Regions from separate parts of the Pseudomonas sp. SWRI51 genome, predicted to be linked through region 3. Evidence: riboswitches for the same ligand, from Rfam matches in the RefSeq annotation. Region 3 holds a riboswitch; each other region holds the start of a gene.
What was found. Region 3 has a riboswitch for cobalamin ahead of HU720_RS00550 (TonB-dependent receptor). Riboswitches for the same ligand answer to the same signal wherever they lie in the genome.
Positions count from the first base shown of each region.

Region 1: linked by a shared signal. The riboswitch ahead of HU720_RS10305 (ABC transporter substrate-binding protein) and the one ahead of HU720_RS00550 (TonB-dependent receptor) in region 3 are both predicted to bind cobalamin.
Region 2: linked by a shared signal. The riboswitch ahead of cobO (cob(I)yrinic acid a,c-diamide adenosyltransferase) and the one ahead of HU720_RS00550 (TonB-dependent receptor) in region 3 are both predicted to bind cobalamin.

Region 1 is NZ_JABWRG010000024.1:17,240-21,934, reverse strand. Features, by position in the region: gene HU720_RS10310 (iron ABC transporter permease) at 1-698, opposite strand, end outside; gene HU720_RS10305 (ABC transporter substrate-binding protein) at 695-1,708, opposite strand; cobalamin riboswitch at 1,833-2,031, opposite strand; gene HU720_RS10300 (heparan-alpha-glucosaminide N-acetyltransferase domain-containing protein) at 2,105-3,271, opposite strand; gene pncB (nicotinate phosphoribosyltransferase) at 3,420-4,619, opposite strand; gene HU720_RS10290 (nicotinamidase) at 4,616-4,695, opposite strand, start outside.
Region 2 is NZ_JABWRG010000023.1:39,549-44,243, reverse strand. Features, by position in the region: gene HU720_RS10170 (DUF6543 domain-containing protein) at 1-1,781, shown strand, start outside; gene HU720_RS10165 (hypothetical protein) at 1,787-2,365, opposite strand; cobalamin riboswitch at 2,513-2,734, shown strand; gene cobO (cob(I)yrinic acid a,c-diamide adenosyltransferase) at 2,845-3,456, shown strand; gene HU720_RS10155 (cobyrinate a,c-diamide synthase) at 3,453-4,695, shown strand, end outside.
Region 3 is NZ_JABWRG010000001.1:113,153-117,847, reverse strand. Features, by position in the region: gene HU720_RS00555 (ABC transporter ATP-binding protein) at 1-138, opposite strand, end outside; gene HU720_RS00550 (TonB-dependent receptor) at 163-2,298, opposite strand; cobalamin riboswitch at 2,407-2,615, opposite strand; gene HU720_RS00545 (TonB-dependent siderophore receptor) at 2,724-4,695, shown strand, end outside.

The sequences.
Region 1 (4,695 bases), on a different contig from region 3:
GAGGCGGCGGAGTCGGCGCCAAAGGTGAAGGCATCCAGCGCGCGGCGGTGCCACAGGCACACCACCAGCCCCAGCAGGGCCACAGGTAGGGCGAGCCACACCGATGGCCAGCGCACACCGCTGAGGTTGCCCAGCAGCCAGAACATGATGCCGCGGGCCTGCTCGGCGGTAGCCGACTTGGTGATCAGAAACGCCGTAAGCGCGTTGAACAGCTGCGAGCCGGCAATGCCGGCAAGAATTACCTGGGCGTTGTTGTGGCTGCTGCCGCTGGCGCGCGCCAATAGCAAAACCAGCGCGAACGCCGCCAACGCACCGACGAAAGCACCACCAGACAATGACAGCAGCGTCCCCCCCAAGCCCAGCAAACCAACTGCCACGGCGCCGGTCGATGCGCCGGCAGACAGGCCTAGCAGGTAGGGTTCGGCCAGCGGGTTGCGCAACAGCGCCTGCAGGATTACCCCGCAGGTGGCCAGGCCAGCACCACAGGCGGCAGCCACCAGCGTGCGCGGCAGGCGGTAGTTCCAGATGATGCCGGCGTCTATCGGGTCGAGCACGTGGCCTGCCTGCCACAGGTGGTTGGCCAGCACCTGGGCGACCACCTCGAAGCTCAGGCGCGTTTCGCCGATTGCGATACCGGCCAGCAGCGCTGCCAGCAAGGCAAGCAGCGCGACGGCGCCAAGAGGAAGCATGCGGTTCATGGTTGCGGTGCTTTACCGGTGGCGAAGGCCGTGGACAGGCGCTCCAGCCCAGGGAACAAGCGGATGCCGGCTTGCATGGCGTCAGCATCGAGCACTATTACGCGGCCGTTCCTGACCGCGTCCATGTTCTTTGCTACCGGGTCGCTGTGCAGGAATTCAAGCTTCTTTTCGACGTCGTCCGCCGGGAAGCGGCGGCGGTCCATGCGCGCGATGATCAGCCATGTGGGATTGGCTTTGGCCAGCGTCTCCCAGCCCACGGTCGGCCACTCCTCGTTGGACTCGACCACGTTGCGCACGCCCAGGGTTTGCAGCATGAAATCGGCCACGCCCTGGCGGCCTGCTACATAAGGGTCCATCTCAAGGTCGGCGCTGGAGAACCAGAACAGCGCGCTGGTGGCGCTGAGGTCCTTGCCGGCAAGCTGCTGGCGAGCATGCTTGAGCTTGCCTTTGAGTTGGTCATTGAGGGCCACGCCCCGCGCCTGAACGTCGAAGATTTCGGCAAGCTCGCTGATGCTTTTATAGATGCTGTCGATACGAAACGGCTGCAGGCGGGTGCCGTCGGCGCCCACCAGATTGTCCTTGCCCTCGCAGTCCGATGGCAGCAGGTAGGTCGGGATTTCAAGCTCGGCGAACTGCTCGCGGGTGCCGACCACGCCCTGGGCGCCGACCATCCACTCGAACTGCACCGCCACCAACTGCGGGCGCTTGCCGACTACGGCCTCAAAGCTTGGGTCGTTGTCCGCCAAACGCGGCACCTTGGCATTCTGTTCGGCAAACTCGGGGAGCACGTTGTTGAACCACAGCGAGGTGCCCGCAAGCTTCTCACCAAGGCCCAAGGCATAGAGCATTTCGGTGCCGGCCTGGCCGATGGTCACTGCACGCTCCGGGGCTTGGGCGAAGGTCTGCGCTACACCGCAGTTGTCGACGGTCAGCGGGTAGTGCGTGGCGCCAGCATGGGCAGCACATGCCAGCGACAGGCTGGCGAGCAGTGTGGCGAAACGGGGCAGCATGAGGGGCGATCTCCTATCGGGCTGTGTACGGCATGAACACACGGACAGGCATCGCAAGGCCCATTGCGGCCGGCAACGGACAGCACCCGCAAGGGGTGGAGATGGCCATCCCGGACACCCCGCCGGTTGGTGAATGTGCGCCGGCAGGTCTCCTGACTGGTGCGTCCTGGCCCTGCGCCAGCCTTCCCGGAGGTTCGCTCCAGTGGCATTGATGGCGCGGGCTCGGCACCTACAGTTGCGGGGGCAGTTCCCGTTGGCTTGCCACTGGCAAGCCGGGGATTCCCTGTTAGTTCCCTGGGGAAACCGGCGGACGGCATGGTAGACCATCAGCCGCCAGGGGGAAACGTTTTTGCTGCCCACATAAACCACAGCGCGGTGTAGGGGCAGATAGTGGCATTACAGATACTTGAGCCAGGCGATATCCCGCCGGCGAGCCTTCAACTGCGCGAACCAACGCACTGGCAGGTAAAGGGCAGCCGCCAGTACCACTGCCACCAGCCAAACCGCACTGATAGCCTCAAAACCGAAATACCCGCCACGGTTGAGCCCAAACACCGCCACGCAGGCGAGGTACAACAGCTTCAGCACATACAGGTGCAGCAGGTAGAAGAACATGGGCGCCGCGCCAAACACTGTCAGCGCGTTGATCCAGCGGGTAGTCCCGGCTCGTTCGAAGCCGCGCAGTAACAACAGCCCACAGCCCAGCGTCAGGGTCAGAAACACCAGCGACGGCGGGTACTTGGTGATGTTGAAAAAGCTCATCACACTTTGCGTGACGTTCGCGTAGCTGCTCCATGGCGCTTCGCCGTAGCCATTGATCAGGCGCAGCAGCGCGAACCCAAGCAGTGCCGCGCTACCGGCCAGCAACAGGCGCTTTTGCCGGGCCCCTGCCTGGCTGGCACGGCCAAACCACGGCCCAAGGCCATAGCCTATGGCAATTACGCCAATCCACGGCAGCACTGGGTAGGAAGTGCGCAGGCGCAGGCTGTCGCAGGCTTGCAGCCAGCCACGGTCATGCAGGATGGCCCACGGCACGTGCAGTGCCGACTCAGGCCCAAAATGCAGGGCATCGAGCAGGTTATGCCCGGCAATGATCACTGTGCCCAGGGTGATGAGCGCAGCGCGCGGCAGCCACACCAGTACGGACAGGGCAATCATGCTGATGCCAATCGCCCAGATGACCTGCAGGTAGATCACCGTCGGCGGCAACTGGAAGGTCCAGGCGAAGTTGACCAGAGTGAATTCCAGCGCCACCAGAAACAGTCCGCGCTTGAACAGAAACGCCGAGACATCCCCACGGCCCTGGTACTTCTCGCCGTACAGCCAGGCTGACAGCCCTGTGAGCAGCACGAACACAGGTGCGCACAAGTGGGCGAGGGTGCGGCTGGCAAACAGACCGGGGTCGGTCAGTTCGACGTTCATCGGGTCGCTGACCTGATGATGCATGAAGAACGTCTCACGCACGTGGTCGAGCAGCATGAAGAGAATCACCAGCCCGCGCAGGGCGTCAATGCTCTGCAGGCGCTGGGATAGCAGGGTAGGGGGGGCTGATGCGCTTGTCATGGAGGAGAGGTCACAGGCAGAAAGATCACGATAAGAAACGTTATCTTATAACCATGCACCTACCGATTCACAGCGTTTTTTGGACCTTCGAGCCCAAAGCTACAAGCTGCAAGAAAGCGCCAATCCGCTTTTGCTTGCCGCTTGCTCCTCACGCCACCTTGAACACATGCCGCAGATAGCTCACGAAATTCTCGTCCCGGCATTGGGTCTTGCCTGGGCTGTCGGAAATCTTGGCCACAGGGGCGCCGTTGCAGGCGGTCATCTTGATCACCATGTTCATCGGCGCCACACCCGGAATATCGCAGGTGAGGTTGGTGCCAATACCGAAGCTTACGTGAATGCGGCCGCTCAGTGCCCGGTACAGTTCGAGCATCTTGGCGAAGTCCAGCCCGTCGGAGAAGATCAGCGTCTTGCTTTGCGGGTCGATGCCCAGGCGCTGGTAGTGGGCGATGGCTTTTTCGGCCCAGACCAATGGGTCGCCGGAGTCGTGGCGCAGGCCGTCGAACAACTTGGCAAAATACAGATCGAAGTCCTGCATGAACGCATCCATGCCGATGCAGTCGGTCAGGGCGATACCCAACTGCCCGCGGTATTCGCGAACCCAGCATTCCAGCGCAGCAGCCTGGCTGTCGACCAGGCGTGGGCCGAGTTGCTGGTGCGCCATGAACCATTCATGGGCCATGGTGCCGATGGGTTTCAAGTCGTACTCGCGGGCCAGGTGTACGTTGCTGGTGCCGACGAAGCGCCCGGGGAAGTCCCGCTTGAGAATGTGCACCACCTCTTCCTGCACCCGGTACGAGAAGCGCCGCCGGGTGCCGAAGTCGGCCAGCTGCAAGCCGGCCAGTTCATCGGCACTGGCCTCGGCCTTGAGCCAATCAAGCTTCTGGTAGAGGCGCTCGCCGACTTGCTCGATGACCACGTCGCGGTACCGGTAGCGGTTGCGCACCTCGCTGATGATCGCCAGTAACGGGATTTCGAACAGGATCACGTGCAGCCACGGCCCGCGCACGCGGATGGCCAGTTGCCCGGCATCGTCCAGGCCTACCTGCACGTAGCGCAGGTTGAAGCGGAACAGGCTGAGGAAGCGAATGAAGTCCGGCTTGATGAACGGGATCTTCTCAAGGTAGGCCAACTGGTCCAGGGTGACCGACAGCTCGCTCAACTGCTCGACCTGGTAGCGGATCTCGGCCAGGTACGGCGCCAGGTCTTCGTTGTTGCGGCAGCGGAATTCCCATTCCACTTCGGCGTTGGGGTAGTTGTGCAGCACCGCCTGCATCATGGTGATCTTGTAGAAGTCGGTGTCCAGCAGGTTCTGAACGATCCGTGGGCCGAATACGCTGTCGGTCATGGGCGGGGCTCCTTGAGGGCGGTGAGTTGGGTGTCTAGCGCTTGTTCGTCGGCGCACAGGTAGATACCGGCGGCTT
Region 2 (4,695 bases), on a different contig from region 3:
CCGAGCAGCCCTTGCAGGCTTTTGCTTCCCTGCAGGCAGTGGCGCAGTGGCTACGGGAACAGTTGGCAAACACTGAGCAGGTGGCGCGGTTCAAGCGCGGCCTGGTAGCCGACCCCCATGACGCGGCTTCGCTGCAAGCGGTGGGCGATGCGTTGGCGGCGCTAGGTGCCAGTGACAGCGACGAAGCTGCACTGGTTTTGCTGGAAGGTGCCCGCAAGCCGGTTGGCCCCTCATTCTTTGCTTTCGTTACCGAGCAGGCGCGTAACCAGATGCAGAGCAATGCCGCACGCATGACTGACAACAGTCAGTTGCGCAAGGCCATGTGGCGCGGCTATCTCGGCGCTTTCCTGCAGGTCTTTGGTGGCTTTGTGCCGATGGGCTGGCCAGTGTCGCTGGGGTTGCTCGGCGTGACCCTTGCAAAGCTTGGCCTGGATATCGATGCTGCCGTGCATGCGGGCAGCGCCCAGCAACGCCAGGCGGCAATGCGTGCGGCGATTCTGGATTCAGTGTTCGCCGCACTGAGCATGGTCGATGTGGGCGCAGGCAGTAGCATGGCGCTGCTTTCGTACCAGACGCCTTTTCACGAACTGCAAACCTCGCTGGCCGATTGGGAGGTGCTTGAGGCGCCCTCGGCCGGTCTCGATGGCATCGAGGCCAATGACGTGCTGGATGCAAAGCCGCTAGGGCAGGGCCGCTTGGAAGGGGTGCGCATGGGCACCGACGGCAGTTGCTGGATCGAGCTGGAAGGTGTTCCCTATCGCGTGCGCTATAGCCCGGAGACATCGAGCTGGCTGATCGTGCCTGCCGACAATCCGTTTGCGTTCGGGCCCCTGCGCCCGGTGCGGCTCAATGCTGAGGGGGAGTGGGAGTTGCTGGCACCGCCACGTCTGGCCGGTGGCGCGCCAACCGGCAACCTGGCCAGCGAGCCTTCAGCGTTCTGGGACGAGTACATGCGCCCGGATGCGCTGCGCGAGCGCACCCTCTCGGACAACGCCCGGGCGCGGCAGGAGGCGTTGCTGGGCGACCAGGATATCCCTGAACTCGATGATGAAGACGACCCGCAAGTGGACGACAACGGTTTCGATTATGTCGATGACGGCGGCACGCCGGCCTACACCTATCAGCAGGACGGCCGCTACAAGAATCACCTGATCCTGATGTACACCGAGGAAGATTCGCAGATCAACCGCTTCCTGCGCGAAGGCGTGCGCGATTTCCCCTACGGCGATGAAGTGGACTACGTGACCAAGCTCGCTGATGATCTGGAGCGTCTGCCGAAAAACAGCGATGTGCCGCTATATCGCGGCGGCCATGGCCTGCGCAGCACCAGCGGTACGCACTTCCGTAACGGGCAGTTCAATGTGGGCGATGTGCTGGTCAATACCGACCTGACCTCGTTTACCGAAAACCCGTATGTGGTGCGCCAGTTCGCCGCCGACAACAACCTCAAGACTGCCAGCGGCGTTGAGGGCGTTTTCGATGACACCTCCGTGGTATTCGAGTTGCCAGCAGGCAGCTATCGCAATGGCACGCCGGTCAGCGCGTTTTCAGGCCATGCCAACGAGGCCGAAACGCTGTTCGTGCCGGGCTCGTACTTTCGCATCGATTCGCTGCGCGAGATCCGCGGCGCCGAGTACCACTTCGTCAATGTGCGGTTAAGTGAGGTGGCCGCCCCCGCGTCCGGGCCGGTTTATGACCTGCGCACCGGCCAGCTGTTCGACCGCGCCGCCTACGCAGCGCGCCTGAATGATGCAGGCTTGGTCGAGCGCTTCTTCGGCTGACCCGGTCACGCCTGCTTGAGCAGCAACGCCACCCCGGGAAAGTACTGCCCCAGCTCGTTGTGCAGCTTGCGATAGGCATACGGGAAGTACCACGCCACCGCGCAGGCGGTGTGCTTTTGCAGATCGTCCACCAGGTCCTGCAGTTCCTCGGGGCTTGCGTGCTGGCCGGCCTTCCATGGCGTGACGAACAGGGCGCCGGCCTTGAGCTGGCTGGGGTAGGCGATGCATTTGGCCTGCACGGCGGTTTCCAGCAGCGCCGCGGTCATGTCCAAACGCGCAATGCGCGGCCAGCGCTGGCTGGCATGCAAGTACACGGATGCTTCGGCGCTACTGATCGACAGGTCGCAGCGGGCGTCACGCTCGCCTTCGTCGCGCTGCTTCTTGCTGACGGTCTGCTCCAATGCGGCCAGCTCGCTCTGCCAGGCGGCAGCGGCCAGCAGGCCGACATTGGCTGCTGTGCCATGCCAGTAGGGCGCCTCGTTGTCGCCATGGAACTGGTTGCAACGGTCGATGCAGTCGATCCAGCGCTCCAGTGCCGGGCGCAGGAACTCCAGATGCTGATTATTGATGGTCAGGCCTTGCATGCTGCGCTCTCCTTGTAATTGTATTGAGGTCAGCTGGGTGCTGGCTAAGTGATATCACTGTACTCAGTGTGGCACAAGCTGGCAGATCGGCCATTGATCCAGGCCATTGCGGCCTTCGTTCATTGACGCTCAGGGTGCAACCCTCTAACCTTCGCGCGTGTTTCAGGTGCCCTGCGAGCCAAGCCTTGGCGGGGTGAAACTGGGAAGCCGGTGGGTGCCAGCATGGCGCGATTCCGGCGCTGCCCCCGCAACGGTAGGTGAGTCGACGCCGCGCACGGCCACTGGGTGCTCTCACCCGGGAAGGCGCGCAGGCCGGGGCCTTTGCCCCACTCACAAGCCCGGAGACCGGCCTGTAACTGCCAACGGCATCACGGAGGGTGATGCGCGGTGCACTGTGGCTAATGCCGCAGCTCCTGCGCGTTCTCCGTATGCCCGCCTTTTACCTGCCGCCACCGCGCGGCAGTTTGCGGAGACCCCTGATGAGCGAATCCCCCGAACGCGACGAACGCCACCTGGCGCGCATGCAGCGCAAGAAGGCGCTCATCGACGAGCGCATCGCCAACTCCCCCAACGAATGCGGCCTGCTGCTGGTGCTCAGCGGCAACGGCAAGGGCAAAAGCAGCTCGGCCTTCGGCATGCTTGCACGCGCCTTGGGCCATGGCATGCAGTGCGGCGTGGTGCAGTTCATCAAGGGCCGCAACAGCACCGGCGAAGAGTTGTTCTTCCGCCGTTTCCCGGACGAGGTGCGCTACCACGTGATGGGCGAGGGCTTTACCTGGGAAACCCAGGACCGCCAGCGCGACATCGCTGCAGCCGAGGCCGCCTGGGCGGTATCGCGGCAACTGCTGCAAGACCCCGCGGTGCAGTTCGTGGTGCTCGATGAGCTGAACATTGCCCTCAAGCACGGCTATCTCGACCTCGACCAGGTGCTGACCGACATCCAGGCGCGCCCGCCGATGCAGCACGTGATCGTCACGGGCCGTGGGGCCAAGCCTGAAATGATTGAAATGGCCGACACCGTCACCGAAATGGGCATGCTCAAGCATGCGTTCCAGGCCGGCATTCGTGCGCAGAAAGGCGTCGAACTGTGAGCCAACCCCGGCACTGCCCGGCCGTGCTGATTGCCGCCCCGGCTTCGGGGCAGGGCAAGACCACGGTCACTGCGGCCCTGGCACGCCTGCACCGTAACCAGGGGCGCAAGGTGCGGGTGTTCAAGTGCGGCCCGGACTTTCTCGACCCGATGATTCTCGAGCGGGCCAGCGGCGCGCCGGTGTACCAGCTCGACCTGTGGATGATCGGCGCCGACGAAAGCCGTCGCCTGCTGTGGGAGGCGGCGGCCGACGCTGACCTGATCCTCATCGAAGGGGTGATGGGGCTGTTCGATGGCACCCCGTCCAGTGCCGACCTTGCCCGCCACTTCGGCGTGCCGGTGCTGGCGGTGATCGACGGCACCGCCATGGCCCAGACCTTCGGCGCCCTGGCCCTGGGCCTTGCGCGCTATCAGCCCGATTTGCCATTCGCTGGCGTACTGGCCAATCGGGTCGGCAGCCTGCGCCATGCGCAACTGCTCGAAGGTAGCCTGACCGAAGGCCTGCGCTGGTATGGCGGGCTGTCCCGCGAGCGGGGTATCGAGTTGCCCAGCCGCCACCTAGGCCTGGTGCAGGCCAGCGAGCTGAACGACCTCGACGCCCGCCTGGATGCCGCCGCCGAAGCACTCGGCGCCAGTTGCGATGCGGCCTTGCCGCCGCCGGTCAGCTTTGCCGCGCCGCTGCTGCAGCAACCCGCCGCTACGCTGGCCGGGGTGCGCATTGGCGTGGCCCGCGACGAAGCCTTTGCCTTCCTGTATGGCGCCAATCTTGAGCTGCTGCGCAATCTGGGCGCCCACCTTGAGTTCTTCTCGCCGCTGCACGACCGTGAGCTGCCGGCGGTAGACAGCCTGTACTTGCCCGGCGGCTATCCGGAGCTGCACCACCACGCGCTGGCGGCCAATGCGCCGATGCTCGAGGCGATCCGTGCCCACCACGCCCAGGGCAAGCCGCTGCTGGCCGAATGTGGCGGCATGCTTTACCTGCTCGATGCGCTGACCGATGTGGCGGGCGAGCGCGCCGCGCTGCTGGGGTTGCTGAGCGGCGAGGCAACCATGCAGAAGCGCCTGGCTGCGCTGGCGCTACAGGCGGTCGAGCTGCCTGAAGGCACTTTGCGTGGGCACACGTATCACCATTCGCTGACCAGCACCGAGCTTGAGCCCATCGCTCGCGGCCTGAGCCCCAATGGCGGGCGCGGTAACGAAGCGGTGTACCGCACCGGCCGGCTGACGGCTTCATACGTAC
Region 3 (4,695 bases):
CAGGCTGGTCTTGCCGCTGCCATTGGCGCCGATCAGCCCGACGAATTCGCCTTGCTGCACCTGCACGTTCACGCCATTGAGCAGCAGGCGCGGCCCAGGCAGTGCCCAGCGCAAGTCGTCGATGGTCAAACTGGTCATGCTCGGCGCCTCCTGCGGCAACGGTCAGAAGCTGTAGTCAGCCGTCACGAAGAACGAACGCGGCTCGCCCAGGTACCACTGCCGGCCGCCGTTCTCGCTGGTGGTGGCGTACTGGCGGTCGAACAGGTTGTTCAGTTGCAGGCCCAAGGTCAGGTCCGGCTGCACATGCCAGTCGAAGCTTGCGTCGAGCACGGTGTAGCTCGGCACCTTGACAGTGTTGGCGTTGTCGCCATAACGGCTGTCGACGTACCGCGCGCCTGCACCTGCGCTGAAGCGTTGGGCAAAATCCTTGCTCAGCCACAGGTTGGCCGAACGACGCGGCACGTTGGTCGGGCGGTTGCCGCTGTAGTCGTTGCCGTCAGCGGTAAAGTCGTCGTACCTGGCGCGCACCCAGGCGGCGTTGGCAGACAACTGCACCTCATAGGGCAGGCGCAGTTCAAGGGTGGCCTCGATGCCGTCCGAGGACTGCTGGCCAACCTGTTGCTGCACTTTGGGGTTGAGCGGGTCGGTGCTGAGCAGCTTCTTCTTGACGATGTGGTAGGCCGCGAGCGTCCACTCGCCGCGGCCTTCGGGCAGCATCTGCTTGATGCCAACTTCGGTCTGCTTGGCGGTACTCAAGTCCCAGCTTTGCTGCTCCGAGCTCAGGGTCAACAGGTCGCTGACCCCTTCGGTGCTGGTGGCGTACTGGCCGTACACCGACAGCTCTTCGCTTAGCGCAAACACCAGGCCCGCGCGCCAGTTATCGCCTGTCAGGCTGCGGTCGCTGCGGGTGTCGTCATCGAGGTTGTCGCGGTTCAGGTGCACCTGGTCGCGGCGGGCACCGGTGACCAGCGACAAGCGTTCGGTCAGCTGCGTGCGGTTTTCGGCAAACAGCGAGAACTGCCGCGCCTGGTTGGCTTCGCGCGAGCGGAACGGGTCGTCGCTGATGTAGCTGCCGCCGCCAGAGCCTGTCACCGGCACGGTATCGGCCAGGGTATAGCCAAAGTCGTGCTTGCGCAGGAAGCGAATGGAATTGTAGTCCGCGCCCACCACGGTCTGGCTGTCCAGGCCAAACAGCGGGTGCTGCAGGGTGAACGACTGGCGGTCGCCAATCTGCTCCTGGGTCTGCTTGATGCTGATGAAGCTGCTGCGCTCGATCAGGTTGCCGGGCTGCCAGGTGTAGCTTTCGGCGTTGCGCCAGCGGCGTTGGGCCTTGAGGTAATACAACTGGTTGCTGGCGGTGAGGGTGTCGCTGATTACCCAGTCGGTGACCAGGCGTGTGGACTGGTCGTTGTAATGCAGCTCGGCGTTGGCCACGTTGTAATTGTGGTCGCGCAACGACTCGCGGTAATGCCCGTCGATCAACGGCGTGCCGAGGTACTGCTGCGGGTTCTGGTCGCCGTAATCGTGACTCAGGGTCACGCTCAGGTCTTCGTTGGGCTGCCAGCGCAGCGCACCGCTGAGGGCGATGCTGTCGGACTCGCCGCGGTCCACCCAGCCATTGCTCGCCAGCTTGTTGAGGTTCAAGCGATAGCTCAGGGTGTCGCTCAGCGACCCGCCGCTGTCCAGCGCCATCTGCTGGCGGTCATTGGAGCCGTAACCCAGGCGCAGGCGATTGCGGATGTCACCTTCGAACGGCTTTTTCGGCACCACGTTGATCACCGCCCCCGTGGCGCCCTCCCCGTACAGCACTGATGCTGGGCCGCGCAGCACGTCGCTGCGCTCCACCGCCCAGGTGTCGACCGGAAAGGTCACGGTGCCGGCGCCGACATACAGGCGGGTGCCGTCGTACAACTGCATGGTCGAGCTATGGCCGGTGAAGCCACGTGCCGACAGCGCCGTGCCGCCGTTGCCGGGCGTGCCGATGAAGGTGATGCCAGGGGAACGGGTGACGGCGTCCTGCACGGTGGCGTTATTGCGCGCCTGGATCTGCTCGGCGCTGATGCTGGTGACGCTGGCAGGGGTTTGCAGCGGCGTGAGGTTCAGCCTAGAACCGCTGGTGCCAGGGGTGCGCAGGTCGGGCTGGGCAGCCGCGTCAGCGAATTCGGTGATGGCCGTGGCGGGCAATGCCAGCGGCTCATCTTCAGCGGCTTGGGCGCCTGCGCTGAGGAATACACAAGGCACCAGGCTTGCACGCAGCATGTGGCCAGGGAAGGAACGGAACAACGAATAACGGGACATATCTTTCCACTTGAAACAGGAATGAAAGAATCCCGGAGGGAACAACGCATAGGGAAAGCGCAGGCGCACGCGCCTACGAAAACCGGCCTGCGCCCGCCCACCGCGGGTTTGCCAAACGATGCTTCAGGCCGGTCTCCGGGCTCACGAGGGTCATGAAACATTCGCCTTCCCATGCCGGAGCACAGTGGCGTATCGAATGCTTCGCTCGTATACCGTTGCGGGGGCAGCGCCGGACTGATCACCGCGAGGATGACGAACCGGCTTCCCGTTTCACCCCATGCACGGCGGCAGGGGGCACCTGAAACAGGCGCGCAGATGACCATCAAAACGGCCCGTGGTCAACAGGCACGTTGCCATCGTGCGGCGATAGCGTTTTAGCCAGCGCAGATGTTATGTTATTACATCTGCCATGGAGAACCCCCCTGTTGAAACATCACGCACCCCTGCTGGCCGGTTTGACCCTCGGTATGTTTGGGCAATCGCTCTACGCCGCAGAACCCCTGACGCTGGAAGCCATCTCGATTACCGACGCCTACGTTGAAGAACGCGCCGACGGCCCGGTGCAAGGCTATCGGGCGACCCGTTCGGCCACCGCCACCCGCACCGATACCGACATCCGCGATACCCCGCAAAGCATCGAGGTCATCCCGGCGCAGGTACTCAAGGACCTCAATACCACGCGTATTGACCGAGCCCTGGACTTTGCCGGCGGCGTGGCGCGGCAGAACAACTTCGGCGGCCTGACCTTCCTCAACTACAGCGTGCGCGGTTTCACCACCGGCGAGCTGTACAAGAACGGCTTTGCCGTCAACCGAGGCAGCTACAGCGCCCCGGACACCTCCAACATCGAGCGCATCGAAGTGCTCAAAGGCCCGGCGGCCAGCCTGTACGGCCGTGGCGACCCCGGCGGGCTGGTCAATATCGTGACCAAGCGCCCGCAGGCCGAGACCTTCAGCAACCTGAGCCTGAGCGCCGGCAGTTGGGACCGCTACCGCACCAGCCTGGACGCCAACGCGCCGCTGGACAGCGAAGGCAGCCTGTTGGGGCGGATAAACATGGCCGTCGAAGACAACGGCAGCTTCCGCGACCATGTGAACAGCGAACGGCGCATCGTCAGCCCGTCGTTGAGCTGGCAGTTGTCGCCCGATACGCGGTTGCTGCTGGACACCGAGTTTTCCCGCACCGAGTCGGTATTCGACCGGGGCATTGCGGCCGTCAACGGTGACCTGGGCTCGGTCAAACGCTCGACTTTCCTCGGTGAGCCCAATGATGGGCAGATCCGCAACGACAACCAGACCGTGGACCTGGCGCTTGAGCACATGCTCAGCGATGACTGGAAGCTGCGCCTGGCCAACCACTACACCCAAGGCACGCTCAAGGGCGCCAGCTCCGAACCACAGGCGGTGGTCGGCAGCACCATCACCCGCTTCTACCGCGAGCGCGACTTCGAGTGGAACGACAACATCACCCAGGCCGAGCTGCACGGCACCTTCAATTGGGCGGGCTGGGAGCACCAGACGCTGATCGGCCTTGAATACGAGAATTACCGCAACAGCCAGAAGTACCCACAAAGCGCCACCCTGCTCGGCTACGGCCTGGACATCTACAACCCGGTGTACGGCCAGGCCAAGCCCGCGCTGACCCGCGCCAACGATTTCCACGAGCACACCGAAAGCTACGCACTGAACCTGCAAGACCAGATTGCCTTCACCGAGCGCCTGCGTGGCTTGGTGGGCGTGCGCCTGGAGCACATCGAGCAGACTTCCCTGAACCGTACCAGCGGGGTCAGCAGCAGCCAGGAGAAGGACGTTGCCACCCCGCGCATCGGCCTGCTTTACCAACTGACGCCGCAGGTGGGCGTGTTCGCCAACGCCTCCACCTCGTTCAAGCCCAACACCCTCGGCACCCAGGGCCAGGTGTACAAACCGGAAAAAGGCTTGGGGTACGAGACCGGCGTGAAGCTCGACCTGCTCGACAGCCGTCTTGGCGCCACCATTGCGCTGTTTCGCATCGACAAGGAAAACGTCCTCACCACCGATGCCCTTGGCGACAGCGTTGCCGCTGGCAAGGCGCGCAGCCAGGGCCTGGACATGCAGTTCAGCGGCCAGGTAACCGACGCTGTGCGCGTGATAGGGGCGTACGCCTACATCGATGCAGAAGTGACCAAGGGTGATGCCAGCCTGCCTGAGGGCAGCGACCTGCTGGGTATTGCCCGGCATAGCGGTAGCCTGCTGGGCGTTTACGAGTTCCAGGATGGCGCGCTGCGCGGCTCGGATGTCGGCGCTGCATTCAACTATGTGGGCGAGCGTTCAGGCCAGGCCGGCGGCAACTTCACCCTACCCGCCTACAGCACGGTTGACTTGCTTGCGCACTACAAGGCCAGCGAGCAAGTCACCT